One region of the Paenibacillus sp. FSL L8-0333 genome, then DNA from elsewhere that is predicted to be linked to it. Evidence: riboswitches for the same ligand, from Rfam matches in the RefSeq annotation. Region 1 holds a riboswitch; the other holds the start of a gene.
What was found. Region 1 has a riboswitch for S-adenosylmethionine ahead of metA (homoserine O-succinyltransferase). Riboswitches for the same ligand answer to the same signal wherever they lie in the genome.
Positions count from the first base shown of each region.

Region 1 (6,669 bases):
TATGAACGTCTGCGGCTGATCCGCATTCGTTTCCGGCGGGAGCAAGCTCCTAAAGTGGGCGTGGCGACCAGTTTCTAGTAGCTTTTCCTCATATCAAAAAGACGAAGGCTTCCTTACACCATAGGGTTAAAGGGCCTTCGTCTTGCCTATTCGTCCGTTTATTTTCATAGCCATTCTTTCTTGCGGAATACATACAGCATCCCACAGCCTAACGTCAACATTAGACCTATAACGGCAAAATAGCCGTATTTCGTATGCAACTCAGGCATATGATCAAAGTTCATCCCATAGATTCCGGTAATTACGGTCAAAGGCATGAATATCGTTGTAATCGCGGTAAATACTCTCATAATTTCATTGGCGCGGTTGGCGATACTGGATTGGTAGGCCTCACGTAAGTTGCCCATGAGATCGCGGTACGTCTCAAAGGTTTCGGATATTTTAACTGCATTTTCATAAATGTCGCTAAAATACTTCTGCAGCTGATCATCAATCAGACGGAGGTCTTTTTTGTTCAGGGTATTGATAACCTCTTTCTGTGGTCCCAGCATCTTCTTTAACCATAAGATCTCACTTCGCAGACCGATAATCTCACTCAGATGAGATTTCTTGGTATGCATTAGAATATCCTCTTCAAGCTTCTCAATCCGGGCTTCAATTCGGTCACCTACGGAGAAATAATTATCTACGACAAGGTCGATAAGCAGGTAAAGGAATTGGTCTGGTTCGCTAACCTCTTGCTCCCATAACATGGGCTTCAGGATGCGCAGCTCGTGGATCTTTTGTTTCGTTACAGTAATAATATAATGTCTGCCCAAGAATATATTGAGTGCCCGCAGGAAAATTTCCTCATCATCAAAGCGGATGCTGTTTACAACAATAAAGTAATGACTTTCGTATATTTCGATCTTTGGACGTTGATCCTCTTCACTAAGGCAATCCTCAACAGCGAGATCATGCAGGTTGAACAGGGGCTGAAGCAGCTCCAAATCCTCCACATCTGCATCAATCCAATAGAACCCTTCTGTTGGGGGTGTCAATGTTTCATCAATTTCATCAATAGGTGTAAAAACCCCTGCATTCACCAGCCGGATTTTCATCTGATTCCACTCCTTCTATCCCCGGGTCTTCACCAGGGACTGCTAATTAAGCACAGAGAAAAAAATCAGCTTGGCCGGCGTTACAATCAATACAAGAGGCCGAATGACGATTCGAGGGCATGAAGAAGAACTGCTCCCGCCGCCGGCAAGCTGATGATTATCCTGTGTGGTTGCTCATTTTGTACACTTAATTGCGAGCTCGGGTCGCCTTCCATTCTTCTTCTCACCTCTTCTTTTCGTTCAGGTATGAAATACTTGTCTAGTATAACAACGGAGTATGCCTCTTTCAAGCAAATTTATTGTTACTTTAAGGCTACTTCAGCATTGTATGGACTTGACGAAAAGGAGGTTCATGATTTAAAGTAAATTTTAAAGAAATTTAATTGAATACAGCTAAATCTTATCAAGAGCAGGTGGAGGGACTAGCCCTATGAAACCCGGCAACCGGCGTGTGAACGCACGGTGCTAATTCTTGCGGAACTTTGCTGACGACTAAACCCCGTCCAAAAGTTTCTGGCAGATGAGAGAGGCGCATATGACTGTAGATATGACCTTTCTCGTTTTCCGAGAAAGGTCTTTTTATTGTTCAGAAAGCCGCGATGTGACAACATAACCTAAATACAGTTAAGGAGTGGAAAGACAATGCCAATTAAAATTCCCGACAGTTTACCAGCAAAAGAAGTACTATCCGGAGAAAATATTTTTGTGATGGATGAAAGTTTGGCTTTCCATCAGGATATCCGTCCACTAAGGATTGCTATTCTGAATCTCATGCCGACTAAAGAAACGACGGAGACTCAATTGCTGCGTTTAATAGGAAATTCACCGCTGCAAGTTGATGTTACCTTGCTGCATCCACGCTCACATACTTCTAAGAATACTTCTGCTGAGCATTTGAGAAGCTTTTACAAAACTTTTGACGAGATCAGCCACCGCCGTTTGGATGGCCTTATTGTTACAGGAGCACCCGTAGAGCAAATGGAGTTTGAGGAAGTATCCTATTGGGAAGAGCTAAAAGAGATTTTTGAATGGAGCAAGGATAATGTGACCTCGACCATGCATATCTGTTGGGCGGCACAGGCAGGGTTGTATCATCATTTTGGTGTTCGTAAAGTGGCATTGCCTGAAAAATGTTTTGGTGTATTCTCCCATACGATTAATCAAAATAACATTAAATTGCTGCGCGGTTTTGACGAGGTATTCCATGTACCGCATTCCCGTCATACCGATGTCTCCCGCGAAGATATTGAGAGCAATCCAGATCTGCAGATTCTGGCAGAATCCGAAGAAGCTGGTATGTATCTAGTAGCTACGACCGACGGCAAACAAATATTTGTGACCGGACATTCCGAGTACGATCCTCTATCCCTGAAATGGGAATATGATCGTGATTTGGAGAGGGGCATGGAGATGGCCTTGCCGAAACACTATTTCCCTAAAGATGATCCAGAACGGACACCTCCTGCAGTGTGGCGTGCACATGCCAACTTATTATTCTCTAATTGGCTCAATTACTATGTATATCAAGAGACACCTTACGATATCGACCCGATTGTTTATTAAGATCAGCGCTACATTATAATTTAGGAGGCATTTATCATGGACGACAAACTTAGGATTGAAAGCAGACTGGCACAAATAGGTTCACAAGAAGATCCGGCTACCGGAGCCATTAATTTTCCTATCTATAATGCTACGGCATTCCGTCACCCGAAGCTTGGGCAGAGCACAGGTTTCGATTATAGCCGTACCAAAAGTCCGACCCGTTCCGTACTGGAGAATGCGGCTGCGGAATTGGAGTCTGGTGATGCAGGTTTTGCCTGTAGCTCTGGGATGGCGGCTATTCAAACCATATTTACCCTGTTTGGGCAAGGCGATCACTTGATCGTTTCGCTGGATCTTTACGGCGGGACCTATCGTTTGTTGGAACGAATTATGTCCAAGTTTGGAATCATTGCTTCCTATGTAGATACGAATGATTTGGATGCGCTTGAGGCTTCCCGTCTTCCAAATACAAAGGCGATATTTATTGAAACGCCAACGAATCCTTTGATGATGGTTACGGATATTGCAGCCGTTGCTACTTGGGCTCGTCATCATGGGCTGCTCACAATTGTAGACAATACACTGCTGACTCCATTTTTCCAGCGTCCTCTGGAATTAGGTGCGGATATTGTAGTCCATAGTGCTACCAAATATTTGGGCGGACACAATGATGTACTTGCTGGTCTTATTGTATCTAAAGGGGCTGAATTATCCGCTGAAATAGCGATTCTACATAACTCTATTGGCGCTGTGCTTGGGCCAACAGACAGTTATCAGCTGATGAGAGGCATGAAGACACTGGCTCTGCGTATGGAACGGCACGAGAGTAATGCACTAGCAATTGCCCGCTATCTACAAGAGCACCCGGCGATTGCGGAAGTGTTCCATCCAGGCCTGCCGGATCATCCGGGATATGAAATTCAGAATCGCCAGTCCTCGGGCAATACCGGAATTTTTTCTTTCAAATTAAAAGATGCCAGATACGTAGAACCTCTGCTTCGTCATATCCGGCTTATAGCCTTCGCTGAGAGCCTCGGCGGGGTTGAATCGTTAATGACCTATCCTGCAGTACAGACGCATGCGGACATTCCTGTGGAAATTCGGAATGCGGTGGGTGTAGATGATCGGTTGCTGCGCTTCTCGGTGGGCATTGAACATGCGGAGGATCTAATTGCTGATCTGGGTCATGCTTTGGAGGCTGCGCGGGCGGAAATCGAAACGAAGTAAAAGTAACGACAACCCAGATCGGCACCGAATTGCTGGGAAATATCGAGGATCTATCTCACTGTTGATTTAGAGCTGGTGTTAGACTGAGGATGAAATAGAGCTGTCTCATAAGCCGGGAATTGGCTGCTGGGATAGCTCTTCTTTTTGGACTTTTTGCTATTGGACACAGCTGACCTTAGATACAGCATTATTACACATTTGGAATGTTAACGGCCTCCACAGCAGCTATAGCGCTAAAAAACAGCTTTCATGAGGCTCTTTTCATGGAATAGCATCACTGGAGTCCATAACTATGCTCTAAAGGCTAAAAACTTGCAAATAACGTCATCTGTGTCCGACAGCCTCAGGGAATTTTGATTCAACGGGTGCAGGTAGCAATGTAAGGACTCTTTCTGCTGGATGGTATCTTGCTAAGAAAGTAAAAAGTTTTTCAAGCTGTTCAGATTGTGATACGATGAGGAAATGAACTGTTCATTTATTAAAATATAAGGTATAAGTTACATGCTATACTTTAACCTTATGTTACTACGAGAAACGGTTGTTTTCTCTAAAGGACGACAACGTTATTTTTTCTTGTGATTTTGTGAATCTACCATATCCCTAAGGGTTTAAAAGGAGGATGCGAACGATGAGTGCGATAGATCTTATTTTGGATAAAGCCCTGCGGGGCGACCGTCTCCAATTGGAAGATACCATCCGACTATTCGAGAGCAACGAAATTGAGAAAATGGGTGCTGCTGCAAACACTATTATGGAACGCTGGCACCCGGACCCGTTAGCTACATTTGTAATTGGCCGTAATATTAACTATACGAATGTATGTGATGTGTACTGCCGTTTTTGCGCTTTTTACCGCAGACCAGGCTCGGATGAAGGCTATGTGCTGCCAGATGAGGCGATTTATCAAAAAATTGCTGAAACAATTGCTGTTAATGGTACAGAAATTCTTATGCAAGGTGGAACTAATCCTAACCTTCCATTTAGCTACTATACAGATATACTGCGCGGAATTAAGCAACGGTTCCCTGAGATTACAATGCACTCCTTCTCTCCTGCGGAGATTATGAAGATGAAAGAAGTATCAGGATTACCACTGGAACAAGTGGTTCGTGAAATTCATGCTGCGGGTCTGGATTCATTGCCAGGCGGAGGCGCAGAAATTCTTGATGACCGTACACGCCGCAAAATCAGCCGACTAAAAGGCTCGTGGCGCGAGTGGATGGATGTAATGCAGACGGCACATAAAGTGGGTATGAATACCACAGCGACAATGGTGATTGGGCTTGGGGAAAGTATGGAGGAACGTGCTTTGCACTTACTACGTGTGCGTGAGGCTCAGGATGAGTGTATTGCCAACAAATATGATTCTGAAGGTTTCTTGGCCTTTATCTCATGGACATTCCAGCCGGACAATACCAACCTGAAGCTGGACAGACAAACGCCTGAGGAGTATCTGAAGACGGTGGCGATCAGTCGCCTTGTGCTGGATAATATTAAGAACTTCCAATCTTCATGGGTCACTATGGGACCAGAGGTCGGCAAGCTCTCCTTGCAATATGGCTGCAACGATTTCGGCAGCACAATGATTGAAGAGAACGTAGTATCTTCGGCGGGTGCGACTTACAAGGTAAACATCGAGTCGATTACTCAGCTGATTCGCGAAGCAGGCAAAGTTCCAGCGCAGCGGAATACACGTTATGATATTCTGCGGGTGTTCGATGATCCTAATGCGAAGATTGATAATGATTTTGTAATGCAGAACTAATATATATTAATTAATCAACGCTTGATGCTTGTTAATCCTTCAGTGGACTAATGAGCATCAAGCGTTTTTTTGTAAGGTTAGGATTACGATCATTAGTAAGCCTCATTGCAGAACACATCTGAATCTTCGCTTGTTATATCATCCGTTAGGCGTATGGACCCAGTGGACCTTATTCGTAAATTCAGCGTCTTTTGAGCAGGTGTTCGACCCCAGCGACGGTATCCTTGAAAAGAGCCTCATATAGGCTGGTTTTTAGCGCAATAGCGACTGTGGGGTCCGATAGAGCTGCAGTATATGAAATATGAACAGAAAAGCATTTTTAATTTCTTTTTACCTATTCACATTATTATCCAAAAGTGATATCATAATCATATCAAAAGAATATCTAGTGGGGGTGCTTTTATGAAAGAGAAAACGCTTCGTCCTGTCAGTGGATTTTGGGTTCTCGCCTTAATTGCAGTTTGTTTAGCTGGGGGAATTTATGGTGCAGTTCAAGAGTATGTCGCAGTGCCAGTCATTCTGTTCGTTGTAGCTGGGGTATTATGTACAAGTGTTACGGTTGTGCAGCCCAATAAGTCGGTCGTAGTTACCTTTTTCGGGCAATATGTAGGGACTATCGTGACAAGTGGCTTGTTTGCAGTCATTCCATTCAGTTTGCGCAAGACGGTTTCCCTCCGCGTACGTAACTTTAACAGTGTCAAGCTGAAGGTTAATGATGTGGAAGGGAATCCGATTGAAATTGCTGCAGTTATCGTATTTAAGGTAATTAACTCTGCAAAAGCGCTTTTTGATGTAGATAAATATATGGCGTTTGTGGAAATTCAAAGTGAAACAGCGCTGCGTCATGTGGCCAGTAAATACCCGTATGATAACTTCAATGAATCGGGCATGTCCCTGCGGGCCAATGCAGATGAGATTGCTAAAGAATTGGCAACCGAGCTGCAAGAACGTTTGTCGATATCTGGTGTCGAGGTCATTGAAGCGCGGCTTACACACTTGGCTTATTCCACAGAAATTGCCAGTACAATGTTG
Region 1 is NZ_CP150186.1:1,908,380-1,915,048, forward strand. It holds gene NYE72_RS08260 (HRDC domain-containing protein) at 1-78, shown strand, start outside; gene corA (magnesium/cobalt transporter CorA) at 165-1,100, opposite strand; SAM riboswitch class I at 1,498-1,627, shown strand; gene metA (homoserine O-succinyltransferase) at 1,743-2,663, shown strand; gene NYE72_RS08275 (PLP-dependent transferase) at 2,700-3,872, shown strand; gene mqnC (cyclic dehypoxanthinyl futalosine synthase) at 4,501-5,637, shown strand; gene NYE72_RS08285 (SPFH domain-containing protein) at 6,040-6,669, shown strand, end outside.

Region 2 (6,669 bases), 3.0 Mb from region 1:
TAGGAGCGTGGGGTGTCAAAAAATTTGGCGGCTCACGTTCATCGATTATCGGGAGCACGATCGGGCTGATCTTGGGACCTTTTGTTATCCCGGCTTTTGGTCTTATCATTGGACCATTTCTAGGGGCTTTTATTGGAGAATTGATCGTGGGATCTTCACCTTCTAAAGCTGCTAAGGTAAGTGTTGGCTCCATACTCGGCTTATTTAGCAGCACCTTGGTCAAAATCGTGTTGCAGGTAATTATGGTCGTCCTCTTTTTTATATGGGTCGCCCGGTTTTAATTTAACAGTGAAGAAGGGGAAAGAGTTTGTCCAAGAAAGAGTCTTTTGTTAAAGGCACGCTTATCCTTGCTGCTGCAGCTTTGGTGGCAAGGGTACTCGGGCTTGTCCAGCGTGTGCCGCTGGACCATATCTTTGACGGTGTGGGGAGAGCATCGTTCGGAGTTTCTAACAATATCTATTTAATGCTTCTAACCGTAGCCACCGCTGGGATTCCAAGTACACTCAGCAAAATGGTCTCTGAACGATACGCCTTGAATCGTCCTGAAGAGGCGAGACAAGTGTATCATGCTGCACTGCTGTTTTCAGTGGCAGCAGGGGTGTTTATGACTGTCTTGCTGTACATAGGGGCTCCATTTTATGCAACTCATATTGCTGATGTCCCTGAATCGGCGATGGCGATAAAAGCTATTGCGCCTGCCCTGCTTCTTTTTCCGGCAATAGCGATGATGCGTGGATATTTTCAAGGCCGCAACAATATGATGGCAGGTGGGATTTCTCAGATCGTGGAGCAATTCGCTCGCGTACTGACCGCTATTTTGCTGGCTTATATTTTATTACATCAAGGTTATAGCAACACTACAATTGCTGCGGGAGCATCCTTTGGTAGCGTGATCGGTAGTATTGCGGCGTTTGGCGTAATGATTTATTTTGCAGTCAAACTTCGCCGTGAGGACAAGCAATTAGGATTGAATTATGATACTGCTCAAAAATTACCGATTTGGGGTATCTACAAGGATATTTTTACACTGTCTATTCCCATTGTGCTGTCTTCCCTTACGATTCCGGTTGTGAATGTAATTGACACTTCTCTTACGGTACGATTATTGATTGATCAGATAGGTAGGGATAGTGCCACTTCAGCGCTAGGTATTTTATCCAATCGTGCTCAGAGTGTAGCGGGCATTCCACCTGTTCTAGCTATCGCACTTGGAACTTCATTGATTCCGATCATTTCGGCTGCCTATGCCCGCCGTGATGAGGGGCATTTGAAAAAGCAGATAACGCTTGCTCTGCGGATTTCTATTTTGACAGGGATGCCGATTGTATTGGCGCTTGTAGCAGCTGCTTATTCTGTAAATGGATTATTGTTCGCCAGTTTAGATGGCAGTGGTATCGTAGCCATGCTTACTTTAGGAACGATCTTTCAGATTACGATGATGACAACGAACTCTATTTTGTTAGGTATGGGCAAATCGCGAATTTCCATGTATTATGTGTTAGCGGGTATTATTGTAAAATTAGTGGCGAGCTTATTACTTAGTAAGGTATTTGGCATCTACGGAATCATCGGTGCAACAGCACTTTGTTTCGTGGTCATTACTTTGCTTAACTTACGCATGCTGAAATCGATCGTGCCTTTTGAAATTATGGGCAAACGTTGGGGCGGTTTCGCGATTGCGGTACTTGTGTCCGGCGGGATTGGTTATGGCTTGAATGAGGCTGGGATTCTGTTAACAGATCTGATGCCGGCACGTTTGGCGTTTCTGATCACTTGTCTTGTTGTAGGAGCAGCAGTTGTTGTTATTTATCTAGTACTGCTTATTGTGCTGGGCGTGCTGACTAAACAGGAAATCTCCAGTTATCCGCGGGCGCTGCAAAAATTATTGAATCCGCTGATGAAGTTACAGCCTGCACGTGTTCGTATGAGAGAATAGGTTTGACTTCTACCCTGCATTTTGCTTCACTTAAAGAGTAGAAAATAGACAGATATTGAAGAAGGGACTGAGTAAATCATGGACAAAATTAGTTCTCCTGCTGAATTTCAGGTAGCCATTCAATCACCTCGATTAACAGTGGCCATCTTCAAGGCTGACTGGTGCTCGGATTGCAAATTTATCGATCCTTTTATCCCAGAGGTAGAGCAGGCTTATGCAGACCGCCTTACACTGGTTGAGGTAGATGTTGATGCCGTGGGCGATGTTAGCCAAGAACAAAATATTATGGGTATTCCAAGCTTCGTCGCATATTCGGATGGACGGGAATTGGTTAGATTCGTTAATAAATTGCGCAAATCCCGTGAAGAGATTGAAAATTTCCTTGATAAAGCGGTCCAAGTGCATCAAAGCCTTCAAAAGTAATTCCTAAGGAACCACCGCTTTCGCCTGTTTGTGCAAAAGCGGTGGTTTTTTGAAATATAAGTCTGGCTGCTTCTTCATTACTAAAAACTGCGGGTGATATTTTTGACGACAAATCAGTTGAAATGGCTTAGTTATCTTACTTGCCTTATCATGTTCCTCGCTGTACTCGGAGGAGCGGTAGTGACGAAGACTGGATCGGGCTTGGAATGCGGAAATGAATGGCCGCTCTGTCATGGGAAATTAATTCCGGCTTATACTATAGGCTCGATGATTGAATACACCCATCGCTTGTTTAGCGGTTTGGCAGGGTTATTCTCACTTGCCTCGATGTTTGCTTTTTGGCGTTATGCCCGTACTCGGCGCGATTTGCTGGGCTATGCATTTATGACTTTATTATTCGTCATCGTTCAAGGTGGTATGGGAGCGCTTGCAGTAATTAGATCTCAATCTGCTGCTGTAATGGCGCTGCATATGGGTTTTTCTTTGATCGCCTTTTCGAGCGCTATGATGTTGGCTCTTGGAACCAAGAGATGGCATGAATCGCGCGAATATGATCATACATTGGAAGCTCAAAAGAAACCCGTAAGTAAGGCTTTTCGCAATTTAACTTGTTTTACTGCCATCTATTCTTATATTGTCGTGTATATTGGAGCCTTTGTAAGTCATACGGATTCACAGGGCGGGTGTTCGGGTTGGCCGCTTTGTAATGGAGAATGGGTTCCGGAGCTTTCCGGAGGTGTAGGTGTTGTTTTTACGCATCGGATTGCGGCTTTGCTCTTATTCATGCTTACTGCGCTGCTTGGGCATTTAGCATTTTGGAAGCATAAGGATTATCCAGAGCTTAGAGCGCTAGGTGTAGCTGCAGTGCTGTTATGCTTGATGCAGGTGTTTAGTGGGGCGGCTGTGGTTTACACCCTAGATAATGAAAGATTGTACATATTTGCCGCTTTGGCTCATATTTTGCTGATTGCCAGTTTGTTTGGTGTCTTATGTTATATGAGTGTAAGAGTCTGGCAGCTAAATCGTGCGGGTAGTGTCGTGTCTGGAAAAAATGTAACGAACCCAATGATTCCACCGCCTTGGTAGAACATTCCCTCCGTGGATAGAGGCGCTTCACCCGCGGAATAATAAAGTGGAAATCGGTATATCGTGGAGCTGATTGGCCGATGCTTACGTCGCGAGTTTTGTACGAAGCAGTCCATGGAAGCAGACGCTGAACAAAACTTTAGGAGGACTGGGATATGCTGCGGGTATTACTTGGAGAGCCGCCTCGAAAGAACAGTGGTGTGTTGGCTGATGCGATGGAGAATATGGCCACTTTTGCAGCATTGCTGCGCAAGGAAATGAGTGCCCATGAGGATAATGACCATGAATACCGCAAGCTGGAGATTTGGACACGTGGGCTGATTTCCTCTCTGGATGAACTGGAGCAAAGTTGGTTCGCGGCCGCTTTTTACCGGAAATTAGTGATTGCGGGTTATATGGATGATATGACACCGGTGGAACAGGGCGATTATGCACGTTATGTTTATTTTTATAAAGATGGCTTTATCCGGGTTTTCTCTCTTCTGGACAAGCTTGGGACGGTACTGAATCATTTTTATGATCTCAAAACATCCAAATTAAAAACGCACTTTTCTTACTTTACAGTGCTGCGTCAGCTTCAATTATTGAATGTGCATCCTGCATTAGCGGATCAACTGGAACAGATCAAGAACTCCTACCGCGATCCATTGGAGAATTTACGCAAGCGCAGAAATGCTGAAATTCATTATATGAATTCTGAAATGCAGGATGATTTGTGGCAGCGGCACCAAGGTCTGCATGACAAAATTCAGCTCGAGGATCTGGATAGCCATCTTGAGGATTTAAAACAATCGCTCGAAATGAACTGTAAGACATTAATCGCGGCATTCAGCTACAGCAATGAACAGCTGCGTAAGGAAATAAGCAAGGCAAAGAGCATAAAATCGTAATCGTTCAATATATTTCCTTTTGACAAAAATCGATAAACTCACTATACTTATGCTTGCATTAAAGTATGTACGATTTCAGAAAAAATATAATTTCATAACTTTATCTTATCGAGAGCGGCGGAGGGATAGGCCCGATGAAGCCCGGCAACCGATTTGTATCCAGCGCGGGAAGCGTTGTACAAATGTCATGGTGCTAATTCCTACAATGGCGCAGGTTGCGGTCGTTGGCAGATGAGAAGGCATTGTCTTAATAAACCCACAGAGCCTCTTGCGATCTGCATCGATCGTTGGAGGTTTTTTTGTATAGAATAAGTGAAATATAAAGGGGGGGCGACGAGAGTTGATTAATCTAAAAGGGATAACAAAGGTTTATGGAAAAGGGAGTAATGCGGCAACAGCGCTTTCTGGATTGAATCTGTCCATCGAGAAAGGTGAAATATTCGGAGTCATCGGCCACTCTGGAGCGGGGAAAAGTACATTGATCCGTTGCATTAATCTGTTGGAACGTCCGACAGAAGGTGAGGTCTGGGTAGACGGTGTTGAACTAACTAGCCTTAACCAAGGTCAATTACAGGAACAGCGGCGCAAGATTGGGATGATTTTTCAACATTTCAATTTGCTTTCTTCGGCGACTGTGTATGATAATATTGCCTTTCCACTGCGACTTGCAGGTACATCTAGAACAGCTATTGATACAAAAGTGAAAGATCTGCTCGCTCTAGTTGGGCTTGAAGAACATACAGATAAGTATCCTTCTCAGTTATCTGGAGGACAAAAGCAGCGGGTCGGCATCGCCCGGGCACTAGCCAGTGACCCTGATGTACTGCTGTGTGACGAGGCCACTTCTGCGCTTGATCCCCAGACAACGGATTCCATTCTTAAGCTGCTGCTTGATATTAATAAAAGATTCCATTTGACCATTGTGCTGATCACACATGAAATGCATGTAATCCAGAGCATCTGCGACCGTGTCGCGGTCATACATGGTGGTGGGATTGTTGAACAAGGCAAAGTTACAGAGGTATTTCTCAAGCCGCAGCATGAGGTTACACGCGATTTCATCCGCAGTGAGACACAGAATGAAGGACCTCTTCGAGTGGCGCTTGATGCTGCTGCCGGGGATAACTCTCAAGCTGTCAAAATTACTTTTTTCGGAGAAAAAACTTACGGCTCGGCACTATCCGATGTCGTGCGTGATACGGGTGTGAGCTTTGCAATCTTACATGGTACCATCTCAACGATTAAAGATGTGCCTTATGGACAGATGATTGTGCGGTTTGAAGGGCCAGCTGAGGCGATTGCTGTAACGATCTCCAGACTAATTGCTCAAGGCCTTGATGTGGAGGTGATTTCGTAATGAATTTTGCAGATCTAAATTGGCAAGAAATGATCGATGCTACGGTTGCTACTATAAAAATGATATTTTTTTCCGGATTGTTCACAATTATTCTTGGTTTACCACTCGGAATTCTATTGTATTTATGGGGGAAATCGAATAGTATAGTAATCAGAGTAACTTACTCGGTCTTATCATTACTTGTAAATATCCTACGTTCCGTACCCTTTATCATTTTGATGGTGGCTCTAATTCCTTTCAGCAAAGCCGTTGTTGGAACCTCCATTGGTGTACTCGGTACGATTCCACCTCTGGTGATTGGTGCAGCTCCGTTTTTTGCCCGCTTGGTAGAGACGTCGTTAAGAGAGGTAGACCGCGGAGTCATCGAAGCCGCACAAGGTATGGGAGCATCGACGAACCAAATCGTTATGCGTGTTCTTTTGCCAGAAGCTCGTCCAGGTCTGCTAGCTGGAGTTACGATCACACTGGTTACACTGGTCTCCTATACAGCAATGGCTGGTATGGTTGGGGGCGGCGGATTAGGTGACTTGGCGATTCGTTACGGCTACCACCGCTATGAGACGGAGATTATGATTGTTTCTATATTATTTATTGTCGTACTGGTGCAATTGCTACAAATGGCCGGTGACCGACTCGTAAAACATTACACACGGAAATAAGGTACATCCATATATATCCTTATTCAATACAAAATATAGATTAGAGGGGGATTTACAATGAAAAAAGTACTACTTACATTTTTTAGCCTGACACTGGTTGCGGTGCTTGCGGCTTGCGGTAACAACAATGCATCTAATAATGCTGGGAGCTCGGCTGCTACAACAGCACCAAATGCAGAAGCAACAAGTGAACCTACTAAAGATCCTGTGAAACTGGTTATTGGTGCCTCACCTGTGCCTCATGCTGAAATTTTGAAGGCTATTGCTCCATTGCTTGAAAAAGATGGAATTACCCTTGAAATTAAAGAATTCACTGAC
Region 2 is NZ_CP150186.1:5,769,130-5,775,798, reverse strand. It holds gene NYE72_RS25745 (DUF456 family protein) at 1-281, shown strand, start outside; gene NYE72_RS25740 (polysaccharide biosynthesis protein) at 308-1,936, shown strand; gene NYE72_RS25735 (thioredoxin family protein) at 2,015-2,359, shown strand; gene NYE72_RS25730 (COX15/CtaA family protein) at 2,462-3,445, shown strand; gene NYE72_RS25725 (Cthe_2314 family HEPN domain-containing protein) at 3,601-4,335, shown strand; SAM riboswitch class I at 4,438-4,573, shown strand; gene NYE72_RS25720 (methionine ABC transporter ATP-binding protein) at 4,676-5,692, shown strand; gene NYE72_RS25715 (methionine ABC transporter permease) at 5,692-6,351, shown strand; gene NYE72_RS25710 (MetQ/NlpA family ABC transporter substrate-binding protein) at 6,409-6,669, shown strand, end outside.
Region 2: it holds a riboswitch for S-adenosylmethionine, as region 1 does, so the genes downstream of both, NYE72_RS25720 (methionine ABC transporter ATP-binding protein) here and metA (homoserine O-succinyltransferase) in region 1, are expected to answer to the same signal.